Regions from separate parts of the Allosphingosinicella sp. genome, predicted to be linked through region 1. Evidence: predicted binding sites of a transcription regulator. Region 1 holds the regulator's gene; each other region holds the start of a gene.
What was found. The regulator LexA, encoded in region 1, represses DNA repair genes until DNA is damaged. The targets are predictions, from matches to a motif close to GTTCCNCNCTTGTTCT.
Positions count from the first base shown of each region.

Region 1 (5,125 bases):
CACCCTGCGGCAGGAGGCAGTTTCGGACCGCTTACGATGCGCGGCGGGCCCACGGAAGGCGCAAACGCCGAGAAGTCGCTGGCGCCGGGAGGCGGGGAGGATTAGCGGCGCCGGCATGCCGATCCGCCTCATCTGCCTCGATGCCGACGACACGCTCTGGCACAACGAGACCTTCTTCCGCCGCACCTTTGGCGCGTTCGCAAGCCTGCTCGCACCGTTCGCGCCGGCCGACGAGATCCAGCGCCGCCTCGACGAGACCGAGCATCGCAACCTCGTCTCCTACGGCTATGGCGCCAAGGGCTTCATTCTTTCGATGCTCGAAGCCGCCTCGGACCTGGCCGGCGACAATCTCCCCGCCGCGACCGTCCGCGATATCCTCGCGCTCGGCCGCGAAATGCTGGCGCATCCGATCGAGATGCTGCCGGGAGTCGAGGACGCCTTGCCGGAACTCGCCGAGCGCGCGCCGCTGATCCTCGTCACCAAGGGCGACCTCCATCACCAGGAGGCGAAGCTCGCCGCCTCCGGCCTCGGCCACCATTTCACCGGCGTGGAAATCGTCAGCGAGAAGAGCGCGGAAACCTACCGCCGCGTCTTCGCCCGCTACGGCGCAGCGCCGCAGGAGGCCGTGATGGCCGGCAATTCGATGCGCTCCGACATCCTCCCCGCGCTGGAGGCCGGCGCCTGGGCCGCCTTCATCCCCTTCGAACTCGTCTGGACCCACGAAGCCGCCGACGCGCCCGAGGGCCATCCCCGCTTCGCTGAGCTACCGACCTTGGCCGAGCTCGCCAGCTGGATCGACCGGATCGACTGATGGGGGCAAGGGAGGGAGGTCCTCTTCCGCGAGCGTGACGTCAATAAGGCAGCCTCGCGGCCGCGATCTCAGTAGCGCCGCAGCAGTCCCGACAGCCGCCCCTGGATCTGCACCTGGTCCGGCCGGTAGCGCTGCGGGTCGTAGCGGCGGTTGGCGGGGTCGAGGCGGATCATCTGGCCCTCGCGGCGGAAGGTCTTGAGCGTCGCCTCCTCATTGTCGATCAGCGCCACCACGATCTCGCCGTCGCGGGCGGTGTCGGTCTTGCGGATGAGCGCATAGTCGCCGTCGAGAATGCCTTCCTCGACCATGGAATCGCCGGCCACCTCCAGCGCATAATGCTCGCCCGGCCCGAGCAGGGCCGCCGGCACCTGCAGGCTTTCCGTCCCCTGCAGCGCCTCGATCGGCGTGCCCGCCGCAATCCGGCCGTGGAGGGGAAGCTCGATGATGTCGTTCGCCGGCGCCGGGGTGGCGGGCGCGGGAGCCCGCAGCGGCACGACGTTGCTTGCGCCGGCCCGCTCCGGCATCTTCAGCACCTCGAGCGCGCGCGCGCGGTTGGGCAGCCTGCGGATGAAGCCGCGCTCCTCCAGCGCGGAGATCAGCCGGTGCACACCGGACTTGGACTTGAGGTCCAGCGCCTCCTTCATCTCCTCGAACGACGGCGACACGCCCGTCTCGCCGAGCCGCCCGTGGATGAAGGAAAGAAGCTCATGTTGCTTGCGCGTCAGCATGTCCGGCTCCGCTTAGAACGTTTGCGGAACGTGTAAGGAACGTTACGGCTGCTTGTCAAGCGGCAAGCTGCGCCTTCAGGCGCGCCGCCTCATGCGCGGCGTCAGCATCCCCACGCGACCGCGATATTCCTCATAATCCCGGCCGAAGAGGCCGACGAGGTCGCGTTCCTCGTAGCGGATCGCGATCAGCATGTAGACGGACATGCCCACCGCGAGCAGCAGATGCCCCGCTGTCATCCGCGGCGTCGCCCAGAAGGCGATGAAGAAGCCGGTATAGAGGGGGTGGCGGACGAGCTTGTAGAAGAAGGGCTGCCGGAAGATAGGACCCGGGATCTCCGCACCGCGCATGTTCGACCAGACCTGCCGCAGCCCGAACAATTCGAAATGGTTGATCAGGAACGTGCTCAGAAGCACGATCAGCCATCCCGATGCGAACAGCGCCCACAGCACCACCGCGCCGGCGCTTTCCACTTCCCAGACCGGCGTAGCGATCGGCCGCCAGAACAGGAACATCAGGATCAGCGCGAGGCTGGCGAAGATGACGTAGGTGCTGCGCTCGACTGGCGCCGGCACGATCCGCTTCCATACCGCCTTGAAGCCCTGGCGGGCCATGACGCTGTGCTGAAGCCCGAACAAAGCGATCAGCGCGACGTCGATGGCGAGTGCGGCGCCGAGGCTCGCCTCCGGCCCCCGATCGACGGTTCGCGGCGCTCCCGGAATGTCGCCGACAAAGGCGATCAGGTACAGGAACGTCGCGAAGAAGATCAGATACGCAATCACCCCGTAAAGGAGAAAGACCGGCCGAGCCATCTTGCCCTCCCACCCGTATGCGTCTCGACTCTTCTACCACAGCCGGCGCATCCGACCTAAAGCCGTGTCGGGAAGCCGACTTAAGAGGAGCTCTTCAGTTTCGTCATCGCCAGGAAGTTGGCGAGCAACTTGTGCCCCCACTCGCTCGCGACGCTCTCCGGGTGGAACTGAACGCCGTGGATCGGCAGCTCGCAATGGCGAAAGCCCTGCACCGTCGCGTCCGCCGCTGTCGCGTTGACGCTCAGGCACTCGGGCAAGCCCTCCGCCGCCACCGCGAGCGAGTGATAGCGCGTTGCGGTGAAGGGGGAGGGGAGGCCGGCAAAGACGCCGCTCCCGTCATGCTCCACATCGCAGGTCTTGCCGTGCATCAGCGGCGCGCGCACCACGCGCCCGCCGAAATGCTGCCCGATCGCCTGGTGGCCGAGGCACACGCCCAGCAGCGGCCGCCTGGCGTCCGCACAGGCTGCGACAAGTTCCAGCGAAACACCCGCTTCGTCGGGCGTGCCCGGCCCGGGCGAGATGAGGATCCCCGCCGCGCCGCTCGCGATCGCCTCGGCCGCTCCGATCTCGTCGTTCCTCACCACCCGCACCTCGGCGCCGAGCTCGCGCAGATAATGGACGAGGTTCCAGGTGAAGCTGTCGTAATTGTCGACGACCAGGATCATCGCTGCGCTCAGAGCTTGGGCAGCGTCACGCCCCTCTGGCCCATATATTTGCCCGCGCGGTCGGCATAGCTGGTCTCGCACGGCTCGTTGCCCTGCAGGAACAGGAACTGGCACGCGCCTTCATTCGCATAGACCTTGGCGGGTAGGGGCGTCGTGTTGGAGAATTCGAGCGTGACATGCCCCTCCCAGCCCGGCTCCAGCGGCGTCACGTTGACGATGATCCCGCACCGCGCATAGGTCGATTTACCGAGGCAGATGACGAGCACGTCGCGCGGCACTCGGAAATACTCGACCGTCCGCGCCAGCGCGAAGCTGTTCGGCGGGATGATGCAGACGTCGGTCTGGCGGTCGACGAAGCTGTTGGCCTTGAAATCCTTGGGGTCGACGATGGCGTTGTCGACATTGGTGAACAATTTGAACTCGTCGGAGACGCGGGCGTCGTAGCCGTAGCTCGACAGTCCGTAACTGATGGTCCCCTCGCGTCTCTGCCCGTCCTCGAACGGCTCAATCATTCCGTGCTCGCGCGCCTGGGCCCGAATCCACTTGTCCGACATGATGCTCATGAGATGGCGTTCTTCACGGCTTGAGCGCTTGTGGCAAGCGGGCTGGCCGTCACTTGATGTGCAGCACGCAGATCAAAGTGAAGAGGCGGCGCGCGGTGTCGAAGTCGACCTCGATCTTACCCTCCAGACACTCCTGGAGGAGCTCGGCTGCTTCGTTGTGGACGCCCCGGCGAGCCATGTCGACGGTCTCGAGCCCGTGCGGCGAGTCCGATCGCACCGCTTTGAAGTAGCTGTCGCAGATCGCGAAATAGTCGCGGATCAGGCGCCGGAAGCGGGCGAGGCCGAGGCGGACTGTGTCGAGCTCCCGCCCGTCCGCATCCTTGAGGTCGATGGCGAGCCTGTTGTCCTCCACCCGCAGCAGGATCTTGAACGGCCCCTCGAAACCGGCAGGCGCAAAGCGGTTATTCTCCAGCAGGTCGAAGATGGCGATCCGCCGCTCCTGCTCGACGTCCGGATTGCGCCAGATGATCGTGCGCGTGTCGAGCTGGATGTCGATGATGCGGGGTTCGCCCATGCGTGCCGCTGTTAGCAAGTGCAGCATCGTTTATCCACAAAGCATCCACACAAAGGTTCCGGAAATCTTTGCTGGCGGTGCTATGACTTAGCTGCCGCGCGGCATAGGATAGGCTCATGGCCGACATCATCAGAATCGCTGAAGCGCCCGCTCCGACTCCGCCCGCTCTCCCTCAGAATATCGAGGCGGAGGCGGCGCTGCTCGGCGCGCTAATGATCGACAACCGGCTCGCCGAAGACATCCAGATGAAGCTGCGCGCGGAGCATTTCTTCGAGCCGCTGCACGCGCGCATCTACGAGAATATCCTGAAGCTGGTCGACCGTAACATGATCGCTTCCCCGGTCACATTGCGCCCGCTGTTCGAGGCGGACGAGGAGATGAAGGAACTGGGCGGCCCGTCCTATCTCGCCCAGCTGACCGGCAGCGGCGCCGCGATCATCGGCGCCCGCGATTTCGCCGAGCAGATCTACGAGCTGGCATTGCTGCGCGCGCTGATCGGTGTCGGCCGCGAGATGGTCGAGAATGCGCTCGACACCAGCGAGGATGTCGACCCAAAGGGCCAGATCGAGGCGGCCGAGAGCGCGCTCTATCGCGTCGCGGAGGAGGGCGGCGGCGAGGGCTCGGTGAAGAGCTTCGCGCAGGCGACGAAGCTCGCCGTGCAGCTCGCCGAGAAGGCGCTCAACACCGGCGGTGGCCTCAGCGGCGTCACCACCGGCCTCGACAGCGTCAACGCCAAGACCGGCGGCCTCCACCATTCCGACCTTCTGATCCTCGCCGGCCGTCCCGGCATGGGCAAGACCTCGCTCGCCACCAACATCGCTTTCAACGCCGCGCAACGGCTGGTGCGGGACATGGAGGATGGCATCGCCCCCGAGAAGTCGGCGGGCGCCGCGGTCGCCTTCTTCAGCCTGGAAATGAGTGCCGACCAGCTCGCAACGCGTATCCTGTCGGAGCAGTCGGGCATCAGCTCCGAAAACCTGCGCATGGGAAAGATCAGCCAGCAGGATTTCCGCAACCTCGCCCGCGCCGCCGCC
Region 1 covers NZ_JCACEU010000016.1:414,213-419,337, forward strand. The annotation lists gene AC5JBD_RS10360 (HAD family hydrolase) at 116-811, shown strand; gene lexA (transcriptional repressor LexA) at 880-1,539, opposite strand; gene mddA (methanethiol S-methyltransferase) at 1,615-2,349, opposite strand; gene AC5JBD_RS10375 (anthranilate synthase component II) at 2,430-3,014, opposite strand; gene dcd (dCTP deaminase) at 3,023-3,577, opposite strand; gene AC5JBD_RS10385 (UPF0262 family protein) at 3,627-4,091, opposite strand; gene AC5JBD_RS10390 (replicative DNA helicase) at 4,208-5,125, shown strand, end outside.

Region 2 (5,125 bases), on a different contig from region 1:
ATGAAGCTCACCGAGGGCAAGAATCGCGAGGTGCGGCGGGTGCTGGAGCATCTCGGGCTGCAGGTATCGCGGCTGATCCGCACCGCCTACGGGCCGTTCGTGCTGGGCGATCTGCCCGCTGGAGCGGTGGACGAGGTGAGGCAGCATGATCTGGTGGCGTTTCGGAAGGAGCTCAAGAGCCCGTCCGGGCAGCGGCAGGCCGGCCAAGGCGAGCAAGGGCGCGGGAGATCTCAGACCCGCCCCGAGCCCGGCCGCAGCCCCGCCACCCGTCCTCCACGTGGAGGGCCCCCTTCGCGCTCCACCCGACGACCGGGTGAGGATGGCCCCCGCCCGCCGTCAGCCGTGCCGGGGGCGCGGCGGCCGGGCCGTCCCTCCCCGTCGCGAGGCGGACCAAAGAAGTGAGGATCATCGCCGGCGAATGGCGCGGCCGCCCTCTGGCGGCGCCTGATGGTCGTGGGACACGGCCCACTGCCGACCGCACCCGCGAAGGCCTGTTCTCCATGCTCCAGAGCCGGCTCGGCAGCTTCGAGGGGCTGCACGTGGCGGACCTGTTCGCCGGCACCGGCGCTCTGGGCCTCGAAGCGCTGTCCCGCGGAGCCGGCCACTGCACGTTCGTAGAGAGCGACCGCGGCGCCCTCGCCATCCTTCAGCAGAATGTGGATCGCTTCGGCGCCGGGGAACGGGCGACCCTGCGCGCGCAGCCGGTGGAGCATGTGTCGGCGCCGACACGCCCCTGCGACCTCGTGCTGATGGATCCGCCTTATGCGCGCGGACTTGCCGAAGCCGCCCTCAAGCGCCTTACCGATCCGGCATGGCTTCGCCCAGGCGCGATGGTCAGCATCGAGACGGAGGCCCGCCTGCCGCCCCCGCCCGGCTTTGCGCTGGAAGCCGAACGCCGCTTCGGCAAGGCGCACATCACCTTGCTGCGACGGAGCGACTGACCGGCTTCGTCGAAAGCCCGACGCCCTTGGTCACGTCGCGCTCGCGGCTCTTCGAGGGATGATTCATCGTGCAGGTGGGACGAAGTGCCTTTGCACAGCCTCCCGGAGAACAGGCTTATGGGGAGCCTCGAGGACAGGATCAGGATCGAGCAGATGGCCCGGGCGCTTGCCGCCAGTGCCGGCGTGATCTGGGAGCATCTCGACCATTATCCCGGCTATCTGCGCGGGATCTGGCGCGGCAAGGCGATGGAGCTGCTGCGCGACATGCCCCGCAGCAAGGGCCTCGCCTAACCCGGATAGCGCGCGAAGGCGGGCAGCTCCTGGAGGCGCTCCATCCAGCCGATCCGATCCGCCACCTGGATCTGCGCCGCGGGCGGGACCGCGTCGGGATCGTCCAACGTGCAGATCTGGACGTCGATCGCGCCGGGAAACACCTGCTCGTTCGTGTAGAAGAGCGCCGTGCCGCAGCTGCCGCAGAAATGGCGCCGGCCATGCTCGGAGGAAGCATAGACCGTCGTCTCGCCCTCCACCTTGAGCTGGTCCTCCGGCACCAGCCCCCAGGCGACGGCGGGCGCCCCCGCATGGCGGCGGCAGTCGCTGCAATGGCAGAGCGCCTGGTGAATGGCCTCGGCCGGCATCTCGTAGCGAACGGCGCCGCAATGGCACTGACCCTTCGGCATCTCGCGATCTCCTTTTGTTCTATGTTCTTGCCACGATTTGGGCAAAGGCTGCAAGCTCGAACCCGAGCTTGCCGCAGCCCCTGCCGTTCCCTACCTGTTCGGACGTGAGTCTTCCGGAAACCCAGACCAGCGAGCCGCATTATCTGCGCGGGCTCAATCCGCCGCAGCGCGAGGCCGTGCTCACCATCGAGGGTCCGGTGCTGGTGCTCGCCGGCGCGGGCACCGGCAAGACGGCGGCGCTGACGGCGCGGCTGGCGCACCTCATCGCCACGCGCAGCGCCTGGCCGAGCGAGATTCTCGCCGTCACCTTCACCAACAAGGCGGCGCGAGAGATGCGCGAACGGGTCGGGCGCATTGTCGGCGACGCGGTGGAAGGCATGCCGTGGCTCGGCACCTTCCACGCGATCGGCGCCAAGATGCTGCGGCGGCATGCCGAGCTGGTGGGGCTGCAGTCCAACTTCACCATCCTCGACACGGACGATCAGCTGCGGCTGCTGAAGCAGCTGATCACCGCCAACGATCTCGACGAGAAACGCTGGCCCGCCCGTCAGCTTGCCGGCCTCATCGACCGTTGGAAGAACCGCGGCTGGGAACCGCGGCAGGTCGATGCTGCCGAGAGCGAGGCTTATGCCAACGGCAAAGGCGCCGAACTTTATGCGCAATATCAGGAGCGGCTGAAGGCGCTCAACGCCTCCGACTTCGGCGACCTGCTGCTGCACATGCTGACGGTCCTGAAGACGCATCGCGACGTCCTCGAATTCTATCAGCAGCGGTTCAAATATATCCTCGTCGACGAATATCAGGACACCAACCAGTCGCAATATCTCTGGCTCCGCCTGCTCGCCCAGGAGCGCAAGAACATCTGCTGCGTCGGCGACGACGACCAGAGCATCTATTCCTGGCGCGGCGCCGAGGTGGCGAACATCCTGCGCTTCGAGAAGGATTTCCCGGGCGCGAAGATCATCCGGCTGGAGCAGAATTACCGTTCGACGCCGCACATCCTCGCCGCCGCGTCGGGCGTGATTGCCCAGAATAGCGGCCGCCTCGGCAAGACGCTGTGGACTGAGCACGACAAGGGCGAAAAGGTCCGCGTCATCGGCGTCTGGGACGGGCCCGAGGAAGCGCGCCGCATTGGCGAGGAGATCGAAAGCTTTCAACGCCGCGGCGGAACGCTCGACGAGGTGGCGATCCTCGTCCGCGCCCAGTTCCAGACCCGCGAGCTGGAGGACCGCTTCATCGCGATCGGCCTGCCCTACCGCATCGTCGGCGGCTTCCGCTTCTATGAGCGCGCGGAGATCAGGGATGCGCTCGCCTATCTGCGCGTCATCGCCCAGCCGGCCGACGACCTCGCCTTCGAGCGGATCGTCAACACGCCCAAGCGCGGCCTCGGCGACAAGGCGGTCGGCAAGGTTCATAGCTTCGCCCGCGCCGCCGGCGTCTCGCTCTTCTCAGCCGCCGCGCAGATCCTCGATACCGACGAGCTGGCCGGCGCCGCGCGCAAGTCGCTCGGCAACCTCGTCGCCGATTTTGCCCGGTGGCGCCTGAAGCTCGACGAGCTGCCCCACCCCGAGCTCGCCCGCCTCGTGCTCGACGAGAGCGGCTACACCGCCATGCTCCAGGCCGACCGCTCGGCCGAGAGCGCGGGCCGCCTCGAAAACCTCACCGAGCTCACCCGCGCGATGGAGGAGTACGAGACGCTCGGCGCCTTCCTCGAGCACGTCTCCCTGGTAATGGAGAATGACGCCGCGCGGGACGAGGCCAAGGTCACGATCATGACCATCCACGCCGCCAAGGGCCTCGAGTTCGACACAGTCTTCCTCGCCGGCTGGGAGGAAGGCGTGTTCCCCTCCCAGCGCTCGCTCGACGAAGGCGGCAACGCTTCGCTCGAAGAGGAGCGCCGGCTCGCCTATGTCGCGATCACTCGCGCGCGGCGCAAATGCGTGATCATTCACGCCGCCAACCGCCGCATCTACGGCCAGTGGACCTCGTCGATCCCGAGCCGCTTCGTCGGCGAGCTGCCGCAGGCCCATATCGAGCAGGAAACCACGATGTCCGGCGGCGAGAGCCTGTGGCGCGCCAACTGGTCCGAGCGCGCCGACCCGTTCGCCAGCGTCGCCGCCGCCGGCCGCGGCGGCTCGCGCGGCCCGGGCTGGCAGCGCGCCGCCACCGGCGGCTTCGAACGCACCCCGCCCCGCATCCTGGAGGCGCGGGCGAGCGCCGTCAGCCTCGGCAACCCGGGTCGCGCCGACATCTCATTGGGCCAGCGCGTGTTCCACTCGAAGTTCGGCTACGGAAAAGTCGCGGAGATCGAAGGCAACAAGCTCGAAATCGATTTCGAGCATGCTGGGCGGAAGCGAGTGCTGGATAGCTTCATCAGTCTCGGCTGAACCAAAGACGGTTTATTCGTCCTCCGGCACGTCCGCTTCGATCCATTGGTCAGGCTGCTGTTCGATGAACCATTGCTGCTCGCCTTCCATCCACGCGGGAACAGGGCGGCCGTAAATGTCTCGGGCAGGACGATAGCGGAGGCGCTTCTGCATGACGAGGCAAGTCTCACGGTCCATGCCCTGATGGCCGCTCGAACGCGTCACCACACAGCGACTGATGCGGCCCTCCGGGCTTATCAGAAAGCGCATGTAGACCGTCCCCTCAAAATCAACCGCTGAGCGGGGATAGTCGGAGCCGCGCACGTCGGCACGGATCAGCCTCGGGCCGCGGGCGAGGCCGGCTCCGCCGCCTCCCCCGCCGCCATTGCCGTAGCGGCCGCTGCCGGTGCCGGTGCCCACACCGCCGGCGCCGGTGCCGGGGCCGATGACCGGCGCGTTGCCTGAGGTGGCGGCGGCGCCGGGGCCGGCGATCGGCGCGGCGACGACCGGCGGCGGCACCGGCAGGCGGATCTCGGGCTCGGGCGCGACGATCTCGGTCGGGCGCGATTTGATGTTGGGCGGTGCGGCGGCGCCTTCCGGGTCTTTGGGCGCAGGCTTCAGGCGCGGCGCCTTTTCCTTGGTCTTCTCCTTGGGCGGGATCGCCTCCTGGATCGGCGGCGGCGGCGGCTCGACGGGGATGCTGAAGACCTTCAGCTGATCGTCGACAGCGGCGGCGACGTCGACGCCGAGGCCGGTGACGAAGGCATAGCCCAGCAAAACGTGGAAGGCGGCGACGCCGATGACGGACTTGATCCGGTCCTGCTTTTCAGACTGATACACGGCAAACACCCGCTACACGATTGCGGCGCCCGCATATTCTCACCGAAGCGGCGCGGGAGCCAGACCAAAGTCGAGCCGTCTTTTTCTTGCCCGGAGCGACATGAACGGGCGGTTTCCTGCTCCGGCAGGCATCGGGAGGAGCAGATCCTTCCTTCCGGAAGGCAGGTGTTGAAGGCTCCCCGTCCGGCGCCTAGGTGCCTTCACCGATGCCCGCCGCCGCCGCTTCCTCGCCATTCCACTATCGGGATTATCGCGCCTTCTGGGCGGCGCGGCTGGCGAGCACGATCGGCAGCACAAT
Region 2 covers NZ_JCACEU010000019.1:323,769-328,893, reverse strand. The annotation lists gene AC5JBD_RS14110 (pseudouridine synthase) at 1-402, shown strand, start outside; gene rsmD (16S rRNA (guanine(966)-N(2))-methyltransferase RsmD) at 399-941, shown strand; gene AC5JBD_RS14100 (hypothetical protein) at 1,059-1,232, shown strand; gene AC5JBD_RS14095 (GFA family protein) at 1,229-1,621, opposite strand; gene AC5JBD_RS14090 (ATP-dependent helicase) at 1,726-4,008, shown strand; gene AC5JBD_RS14085 (energy transducer TonB) at 4,021-4,827, opposite strand; gene AC5JBD_RS14080 (MFS transporter) at 5,034-5,125, shown strand, end outside.
Region 2: a site for LexA is predicted at 1,707-1,722, ahead of AC5JBD_RS14090 (ATP-dependent helicase). Genes of this name have one in related genera too.

Region 3 (5,125 bases), on a different contig from region 1:
CGATGTCGACCTGGTCCGCGAGGCCAGACGGCTGATCGATGGCGATGCCGGTCACCGGATCGGCGAGGCCGGCCTGATGGCGGCGCTGGCCGACGCGGAAGGCAATCTCGTCGCCGCCAATCCCGCTTTCGTCGCCCGCGCCACCGGCAAGGCCGGCACTCCCGTCGCCGGCACGCCGCTCGTCGACCTTATCGCCGCGACCGAGGATGGCGGCTTCCACTTCGCCGCCGAAGGCCGCGGCGCCACCGGGCTGCGCATCGTCCAGGTGCCGGTCGCCGACCAGCCCGATCCGCTGACCCTCTTCCTGCTGCTCGACGATACCGGCTCCGGCCGCCTCGGCCGCGAGGACAGCGCCAGCCTCAATGCCTTGCTCGATTTCCTGCCGCTCGGCCTCGCCCTCGCCAATGTCGATGGCCGCTTCGTCTATCTGAACAAGGCCTTCCGCAAGGCCGCCAACCTCCCGAAGGAGGCGCGGCCCGTCTACCCCGGCGATCTCGTCGTCGACGAGGACAAGGCGGCGGTCTCCGACTCGGTCCGCCGCTTCGCCCGCGGCCCCGCCTCGGCCAGCGACATGGCCGTGCGTCTGAAGGCCAATCCGGACGAACCGGTCGCGCTCACCATCGCCGGCGCCCGCGGCGTCGGCGACGCGGCCGTCATTCTCGCGCTCAAGGACAATAGCGAGGCCGACCGCCTGAAGCGCCAGGTCGCTCAGGCGACCAAGATGCAGGCGGTTGGCCAGCTCGCCGGCGGTGTCGCCCACGACTTCAACAACATCCTCACCGCCATCCTGGGCTATTGCGACCTCATGCTGATGCGCCACACGCCGGGCGACAGCGATTATGACGACATCCAGCAGATCCGCTCGAACTCGAACCGCGCCGCCGGCCTGACGCGCCAGCTACTCGCCTTCTCCCGCCAGCAGACGCTGCGCCCACAGGTTCTGCAGCTCCCGGACGTCATTTCGGAAGTTTCGACGCTGCTGAAGCGCCTGCTCGGCGAGAAGGTGACGCTTCAGGTCAAGCACGGCCGCAATCTCGGCGCCGTTCGAGCCGATCCGGGTCAATTGGAGCAGGTGATCGTCAATCTCGCCGTGAATGCCCGCGACGCCATGGAGACGAAGGAAGGCGGCATCCTGACCATCCAGACCTTTGCGGTCGGCACCGAGGAGACCCGCCGCATGGGCAGCGACATCCTACCGGTCGGCGATTATACCGCGCTCCGCGTCTCCGACACCGGCACCGGCATGCCGCCCGCCATCCTGGCCAAGGTGTTCGAGCCCTTCTTCACGACCAAGGAAGTGGGCAAGGGCACCGGTCTCGGCCTCTCCACCGTCTATGGCATCGTCAAGCAATCGGGCGGCTTCATCTTCGCCGATTCCGAGGAAGGCGAGGGGACCCATTTCACCATCTATCTCCCCGTCCATCGTGCCGAGGCGAGCAAGCCCAGCGCGCAGGGCAAGGCGAGGGAAGAGAGCGTGGGCGAGCTCTGGGGCTCGGGCACGATCCTGCTCGTCGAGGACGAGGCGATGGTCCGCGCCGTCGCCGAGCGCGCGCTCACCCGCCACGGCTATACGGTGCTGTCGGCCGAGAATGGCGAGGCGGCGCTCGAAATTCTGGCGGGCGCGGAGAAGGTCGATCTGATGATCTCGGACGTCGTCATGCCGACCATGGATGGTCCCACGACCGTCCGCGAGGCGCGCAAGACTCACCCGGACCTGCCGATCCTCTTCATCTCCGGCTATGCCGAAGAACAGCTCCGCAAATCGATCGACATCGACCGTGTCGCATTCCTCGCCAAGCCCTTCTCTGTCCAGAAATTGGCCGAAGCCGCGCGTGACGCTCTGCAGGGCAAATAAGCCCTTTAGATTGTAATCGTTTCGGCTTAATCGCCTCGCCCGTGGCCGGGCATTCTATTCTCATCGTCGAAGACGAACCCTTGATCGCGATGATGCTCGAGGATTTCCTCGACTCGCTGGGTCACACGGTCGTCGGAACTGCGGAAACCGTGGACGAGGCGCTGGCTTGCGCCGACGAGGGCGGATTCGACGTCGCCATCGTCGATGTGCACCTCAAAGGCGGCCAGACCGTCTGGCCCGTCGCCGATCGCCTGAGCGAGAAGGGCGTGCCCTTCGTCCTCGCGACCGGCGGCCATATCGAGCCTCCGCCCGAGCGCCATGCGGCGGCCCCGGTCCTCTCCAAACCCTATACGATCGATGCGATCGAGCCGGTCCTCAAGCAGGCGCTCAACGGCAACAGCTGATTCTTCCCCATGCGGGCATGGGGGAAAGGGGACGGACGGAGAGGCGACGTTTGGGTCGCCGGAGCGCCATCCGACTCCGAAGCTCACCACGCTTCGCATGGTCCCGCTCCCCAGCTAAGCTGGGGAGGAAGATGACCATCCTCAAAACCCTGCTGCTCCTGATCGCCCTCGGCTATTTCGCGATCCTCGTTGGTCTCTTCTTCTTCCAGACTGCATTGCTGTTCCCGACGCGGATGGTGGTTGGCTCGGGCGGCCTCCCGCAAGGTGCCGAGGCTCTCGTCGCGCTCACGCCCGACGGCGAGACGCTGCACGGCGTCCACCTCCCGCCTCGCATACAAGGCGGGCAGGGGCCGCTCATCCTCGCCTTCGGGGGCAACGCGTGGAATGCCGAAGCCGCCGCCGCTTACCTGCACGATCTGTATCCGGAGCGGGACATCGTTGCCTTCCACTATCGCGGCTACCGGCCGAGCACCGGGGCCGCGAGCGCCGCCGCCTTGCTCGCCGACGCGCCGTTCGTCCACGATGTGGTCGCCAAACGCTTCCCCTCGCGCCCGATCGTGGCGGTGGGCTTCAGCATCGGCAGCGGCGTCGCTGCGCATCTCGCGCGACAGCGCGACCTCGCCGGCCTGATCCTGGTGACGCCTTTCGACTCGCTGTCGGCACTCGCCGCGGGTCATTATCGCTGGCTGCCGGTGCGCCTGCTGCTCCGCCACCGGATGGAGCCGGCGGAGGACCTCGCCGCGACCGATGTTCCCGTTGCGCTGATCGCTGGCCAGCGCGACACGCTGATCCCGGCCGAACGCACCGCGGCGCTCAGGAAATCGGCACGAAACATCATCCTCGACGTGACCGTGCCGGGCGCCGGCCATAATGACATTTACCAGCACCCGGCCCTCCAGGCCGCCATGCGCCAGGCACTTGATCGGATCGCGGCGCAAGGCCGCTAGACGGCCTAAGCGATTTCTTCCGCTGCTGTTCTGTTTCTGTCTTGTTCTACGGGAACAGAACAGATACACGCTTACTCACGCGTTGAAGGATCGGCGCGACCAATCTAACGAGGGGCTTGGCCATGGTGGCATCTCTGAAAGTCGTTTCCGACAGGAATTCCCAGGATATGGACAAGCAAAAAGCTCTCGACGCCGCGCTGGCGCAGATCGACCGCGCCTTCGGCAAGGGGAGCGCGATGAAATTGGGTTCGCGCGAGGCGATCGCGATCGAGGCGATCTCGACCGGCTCGCTGGGGCTCGACATCGCCCTCGGCATCGGCGGCCTGCCGCGCGGCCGCGTGATCGAGGTCTATGGGCCGGAAAGCTCCGGCAAGACGACGCTTGCGCTCCATGTCATCGCCGAGGCGCAGCGCAACGGCGGCACCGCCGCCTTCGTCGATGCCGAACATGCGCTCGACCCCGTCTATGCCAGGAAGCTGGGCGTCGACGTGGACGAGCTGATCGTCTCCCAGCCCGACACCGGCGAGCAGGCGCTGGAGATCACCGACACCCTCGTCCGGTCGAACGCGATCGACGTGCTCGTCGTCGATTCGGTCGCCGCCCTGGTGCCGCGCGCCGAGATCGAGGGCGAGATGGGCGACAGCCATGTCGGCCTCCAGGCCCGGCTCATGAGCCAGTCGCTGAGGAAGCTGACCGGCTCGATCGCCAAGTCCAAGTGCATCGTCATCTTCATCAACCAGCTCCGGATGAAGATCGGCGTGATGTACGGCAATCCGGAGACGACGACCGGCGGCAATGCGCTCAAATTCTACGCCTCGGTCCGCCTCGACATCCGCCGCACCGGCCAGATCAAGGACCGCGACGATATCGTCGGCAACACCACCCGGGTGAAGGTCGTCAAGAACAAGGTCGCGCCGCCGTTCAAGCAGGTCGAGTTCGACATCATGTATGGCGAGGGCATCTCCAAGATCGGCGAGGTGCTCGATCTCGGCGTTAAGGCCGGCATCGTCGAGAAGTCCGGCGCTTGGTTCAGCTACGATTCGATCCGCATCGGGCAGGGCCGCGAGAACGCCAAAACCTATCTGCGCGAGAATCCGGAGCTGGCGACGCGTCTCGAAAAGGCGATCCGCGGCAAGACCGAGGAAGTGGCCGAAGCGCTGATGACGGGGCCGTCTGCCGACGACGACATCTGACGGGGAGGGCGAAACTTTCCCTGTTTCGTTTCAACTTTGCCAACTTCGGCCGGTCCGCTTGCTCAGGCGGGCCGGCTGTAAGTCTCCTGGACCTCGGCTTCGACTTCGTCATGCGTGTCCTGGCAGGGCTGCCGGTTCGCCCAGATCGCCGTGCCGAGCGCCGCCGCGCCGCAGATGGTGAAGCCGACCAGGAAGGGCAGGGTGGTTCCGTTGAACTGCTGACCGATGACGAAGCCGATCGAGGCGCCGCCGACGGTCGTGATCACGCCTTGGAGCGAGGAAGCGGTGCCGGCGATATGCCCCAGCGGCTCCATCGCCAGCGCGCCCGCATTGGCGCCGATCAGGCCGAAGAAGATCATCGTCGCCGCCTGCAGGGCGACGAAGCTCCAGATCGTCTCGCCGAGCAATTCGGCGACCGCCATGTGCACCGCGGAAGCCGCGGTGAAGGCGGCCAGCGCCCACAGCAGGATCCGCTTGGATCCGAGCCGCATCACCAGCCGGGAATTGGCGTAGGAGCTGATCGCCATCGGCCCGGCGATGCAGGCGAAGACGATGCCAATCAGCTCGGGCCGCCGGAAGACGTCGAACACGATCTGCTGGATCGATCCGATGAACGCGAACAGCGCGCCCATCAGCAGGGTCTGGGCGATCGTGTTGCCGATCGACTGGCGGATGCGGAGAGTTGTCCATGCCGCTTCGCCGATTTTGCCGAGCGACAGCGGCCGC
Region 3 covers NZ_JCACEU010000019.1:609,821-614,945, forward strand. The annotation lists gene AC5JBD_RS15520 (hybrid sensor histidine kinase/response regulator) at 1-1,855, shown strand, start outside; gene AC5JBD_RS15525 (response regulator) at 1,897-2,259, shown strand; gene AC5JBD_RS15530 (alpha/beta hydrolase) at 2,391-3,206, shown strand; gene recA (recombinase RecA) at 3,329-4,399, shown strand; gene AC5JBD_RS15540 (multidrug effflux MFS transporter) at 4,462-5,125, opposite strand, start outside.
Region 3: a site for LexA is predicted at 3,239-3,254, ahead of recA (recombinase RecA). Genes of this name have one in related genera too.

Region 4 (5,125 bases), on a different contig from region 1:
GCTCATCCAATAGGCGTTGGTCTTGAGCCGCCGCTCGATTCCGGTGATCACCGGGTTCTTGGCGCGCTCGAACTCTTCCGGGGTCACCGGCTTGGCCGCCAGCTCCGCGACCACCTCGCGCGCGATCCGGAAGAAGGTGCCGGCGCTTTCGGGCTTCACCTCCACGGCGGCGTAGAAGATGCCCCAGTCCGGCAGCTCCTCCGAGGATGTCGCGATCGCGCTCGGCGAATAGGTCGCGCCTTCAGCCTCCCGCACCCGCTCGAACAGCCGCGCCTGGAGGATATTGGCGGCAAGGCTCAGCGCCCGCCGCTCCCTGCGCCGGTCGATGCCGCCGAACGTGTTCCAGCCGATCACCGCGAAGGCCTGGTCCGGATCGCCTTCGTGGGTGAAGGTCTTGGGCTTCGGGCTCGGCTGCGGCGGCCGCACCGCGCGCGCATTAGACGGGATCTCCGCCGCTCCGCGCGCCGGTAGCGCGCCGATTGTCTTCGCGACCGCGGCGGCTGCGGTTTCGAGGTCGACGTCGCCGACGATCACCACCTCGATCGGCCCGGTGGCGAGCAGGGGCGTGAAATAGCTTTGCAGGTCCTTGAGCTCGGCCTGGGCGATCTCCGCTTTCTCGACCGGCGCCCAACGCTCGTCGCCGCCGCGCGTGAAGCCGCCAAGCTCGCGCCCCGCGCGTGAGGTGGCGGAGGCGAAGCTCAGGTCGTAGCTCTCCAGCGCGCCGGTCTTGAAGCGGGCGAAGAGCGGCGCGTCCCAGCGCGGATAGGCGAGCTTGGTCGCGAGCAGCCGCAGCTGGTCGTCGAGATCCTGGCCGTTGGTCACGCCCTGCAGCTCGAACGCGTCCTCGCCGACCGAGAAGCTCAGGCCCATCCGGCGCCCGGTCATCAGCCGCTCCATGCCGTCGAGGTTGAGATCGGCGAGGCCGGACGGGCCAACGAGGCCGCCGAGCCATGCCAGCGACGGCTGGTCCGGACGCAGGCCGACCAGGCCGTTGCCGAAGCGGACCTGCACGCCGACCGAGCCGCGCTCGAACTCGGTGCGCTTGAAGATCAGGCTGGAGCCGTTGGCGAAGCGGACGATGGTGACGTCGAGGTCCTCGATCCGCTGGCGCGACACCTCGCGGCCGGGCGGCCCGAGCGGCGGCAGGTTGTCCATGCTGACCAGCCGCTCCGCCTCGCGCGCGGCCGGCGCGGCCTTTTCGGCCATCGCCAAGGCAGTCGCGACCGCCGCGTCGCCGCCCTCGACCGGCTGCGGCGCGAGCAGCACGAAGCGCGGGCCGGATCCCGCAAACAGGCCCCTCATCGCCTCGCCCACCAGTTGCGGCGTCATCTCGGGCTCGAGTTCGTCGATCACCGCCTGGATGGTCGCCGCCGTGGTGACGATGCTGTTGCGGCTGATCGCGTTCACCATCTGCTGGGCGCGCTGCTGCGACTTGACGGTGGCCTCTCCGGCGACCCCGGAAGCGGCCGTGGCCTTCAGGTTCTTCATCTCGCGCGCGATCTCCGCCTCGCTCGGGGGTGCCCGCAGCGCATCGGCGATGATCGCGAAATTCTGGGCCAGCGCCTCGCGCCACTTGCCTTCGCGCGCGGTGACGGAGATCTGGGTGTAATCGGCCATGCCCGCTGTCTGGTTCTCGACTACCGCAGCGTTGACGAAGTCCGCCTCGCCTCGCGCCTTGGCTTCGAGCCGGCGGTTGAGGATGCGGGCGGCGAGCGAACGGGCGAGGTCGATCCGCTCGACGGCCTTGGTGTTCGGCGTCTCGACATAGGGCCGCAGCCACATGACCGAGCCTGCGTAAGGCGCGCCAGGATAAGCGAGCGAGGCGGCGCGCGCTTCGGGCTCTGCGATGCGGCCGTAATCGGGCTCGGCGGGCGCGGGGCCGGTGCCCTGCCAGCCGCCGAAATGCTTGGCGATCAGCCTTTCCATAATCGCGGGATCGGCATCACCGACCATGATCACGGTCGCCCGCTCCGGCCGGTACCAGCGCTCGTAGAAGGCGCGCATGCCTTCGGGCGTCGCCTTCTGCAGCGTCTCGGTGGTGCCGATCGTGTCGCGGTCGGCAATCTTGAGGCCGGCGTAGAAGACCGGCCAGCTCGCCTCTAGCATGCGGGTGGCGAGCTCGGAGCGGCGGCCCTTCTCCGCCAGTATGACCTTGCGCTCGGCCTCCAGAATCGTCGGGTCGAACAAGGCGGTGTCGACCATCTCGGACAGCACGCCGAGGCTGGTGTCGAGGCTCGCTTCGTCGGCGCGGGGGAGGTCGAGTTGGTAGACGGTCTGGGTCGGGCTGGTCGACGCATTGCTGTCGCTGCCGAAATTGGCGCCGAGCTTCTGCCAGATCCGCCGCCCCTCGCCGTCGCCGAAGCCCTTGGTGCCGCGGAACGCCATATGCTCGATGAAGTGCGCCCAGCCGCGCTCATGATCCTGCTCGTGGAGCGAGCCGGCGGCGATCCGCACCCGCACGGACACCTGCTTTTCCGGCAGCGCATTGCGCCGCACCGCATAGCGCAGGCCGTTGGGCAGCGTGCCGAACGTCCAGGCCGGATCGGGCGGAACGTCGCTGCCCTTGTAGAACCAGCTGCTGTCTCCCTCGGCCGAGGCGGGAGCGCCGACGAGCAGGAGCAAGGTGAGGAAACAGGTGCGGAGGAAATTCATCGGATCGGCTTCACCAATTTAGGCGCGGCTGTCGAGCGTGGAAGACCGCAAGTGCGGGTGCAGGCTGTTCTTCTCGCCACAGGCACGTTGACTCCGGATGAATGTAAGAGGAACATAATAGGAACAGACGAGTCTTGTGAGTCGCTATGCCTGCCCTGTCGCCTGCCCAATCCGAACGCCTTGCCGCCTTGCGCGCCGAGGTGCGGGCGATCGAATCGGCGGGCGGCGAGCGGGCACGCGACTGCCTGCCTTTCGGCATCGAGTCCATCGATGCGCGGATGGCCGGCGGCGGGCTTGCCGTCGCGGCGCTGCACGAGGTGACCGGCGCCACGCCTGAACTCAGCGACGATGCCGCCGCGACCCTGTTCATTGCCGGCATCGCGGCCCGGCGTGCCGGGGCCACGGGCGACGTGCTCTGGGCGTTCAGCCGCCGCGACCTGTTCGCGCCTGGCATCGCCCAGGCGGGGCTTGGGCCGGGCCAGGTCATCTATGCCGAATGCGGCCGCGACGAGGATGTACTCGCGGTGATGGAGGAGGGCCTTCGCCACCGCGGCCTCGCCGCCGTGGTGGGAGAGGTCGGCCGCGTCCAGATGGCCTCCACCCGCCGCTTGCAGCTGGCCGCGGAGGAGGGCGGCACGACCGCCTTGATGCTGAAGCGCTGGAAGCGGAGTGGAGAGGACCCGCTGGCGCTGCCTTCGTCCGCGGTGACGCGCTGGCGGATCGCCTCTGCGCCGTCATCGCCCCTGCCGGTGGAAGGCATCGGCCGCCCCCGCTGGCGCCTCACCCTCGTCCGCCAGCGCGGCGGCGAGCCCCATGACTGGATGATGGAGTCCTGCGATGCGACGGGTTGCCTCGCTCTACCTGCCGAATTTGGCGATCGAGCGAATACGGCAGACCGAGCGGCCGCGGCAAGACGCGCAGCCTAGGCCCCCGGCTTCAGCGCCGCAGGAGGAGCCATGGTGGCCGGATGCCCGATGGCCTGAAAATGCCAAGGAGCGGGCCAAGCTCCTCGCTCTAAGAGAGAGGCTTGGCCAGGAGGAAAAGGCGCGTCAGACGCCCGCAAAGCTGATTGAGGCTGGACAACCGGCCGATCATTCCTCCGTGGAGGCTGGCGGCTGGCGGCCCGGTGCGCACTGGGCCCGGGACGCGGGAACCGACGAGTGGCTCGATCAGCGGCTTGCCCGCAAGCGCGCGCAGAAGGCGGCGATCCTCGCCCAGATCGAGACCTTGCCGCTCCATCAGCGCCCGCCTGTGCGCGAGCTCGGCCGCCGCAGCGAAAGCCTGCCGCATCCCTTTCGCCCGGCACCGTCCGACGAGGCCGCGCCTCCCGGTCGCCCGGTCTATGATCTCGAGGGCGCCTTCTGGCAGCAGGGGCGCACATTGGGCGGCTTCGTGGCCCGCGCGGTCGGTTCTGCGGCCTCAGAGGCGGAGAAGGACGATCCGGCCGAGACCGGCGGGCCCCCCATGGTCATCACCGAGCGCGTCGGCCAGCGTGTCGTCCTGGCTCATGTCTGCCCCACCGCAGAGGCGCTCGGCCTTTCCGCAGGCATGCCGCTCACTCAGGCGCGGGCGCTGGTGCCGGGCCTTGTCATCCGCCCGGCGGATCCTGAAGGCGTCGCCGCCGACCTCGATCGCCTCGCCCGCCATGCCGCCAGGCACTGGACGCCCCAGGTTGCCGTCGCCCCGGGCGAGGGGCTGCTACTCGACATCGGCGCTTCCGCCCATCTGTTCGACGGTGAGGAGCGCCTGGCGCGACGAATGCTCAAGCTTTGCCGCTATCTCGGCTTCGGCGCCCGTGTCGCGATCGCCGACACCGCGGCGGCGGCACAGGCAATCGCCAGATGCTCTGCCCGGCCGGTGGCCATCTGCCCGCCGGGGCAATCGGCTAAGGCGATCGAGCGTCTGCCGCTCTCCGCCTTGGGGCTCGATACGGCCGCGGCTGAAACTGCGCGGCGGCTGGGCATCGACAATATCGGGGCGCTCGCCGCCCTGCCGCGTGCCCCGCTCGTGCGCCGTTTCGGCCAGGCGGTGGCGATCCGCCTCGACGAAGCGCTCGGCGCGCGTGCCCAGCCGATCGACCAGCTCGTGCCGGCCGAGGCGCCGCTCGCCCATTGCCGCTTCGTCGAGCCTCTGCTCACCGCGGAGCCGATCGCTCTGGCCATGTCCAATCTGGTGGCGGAATTATGCGTGCAATTGACAGCTCGGCACCTGGGCGCTCGGCTCGTCTCGCTTACGCTCACGCGCATCGACGCGGTCGACCAGCGGGTCGCCATCGGTTTGGCCCGGCCGAGCCGCGATGCCGATCACATCGTGCGCCTGATGGCCACCCGGCTGGACCAGATCGAGCCCGGCTTCGGCATCGAGGCCATGCGGCTGGTGGCCGAGCGGGTCGATCCGCTTGCTCCTCAGCCGGTGCCGTCCGAACTCTCCGGCAAGGAACAAGCCGCGGACCTCGCTCAGTTGGTCGACCGGC
Region 4 covers NZ_JCACEU010000014.1:700,166-705,290, forward strand. The annotation lists gene AC5JBD_RS05765 (M16 family metallopeptidase) at 1-2,652, opposite strand, end outside; gene AC5JBD_RS05770 (ImuA family protein) at 2,799-3,578, shown strand; gene AC5JBD_RS05775 (DUF6504 family protein) at 3,754-5,125, shown strand, end outside.
Region 4: a site for LexA is predicted at 2,762-2,777, ahead of AC5JBD_RS05770 (ImuA family protein). Genes of this name have one in related genera too.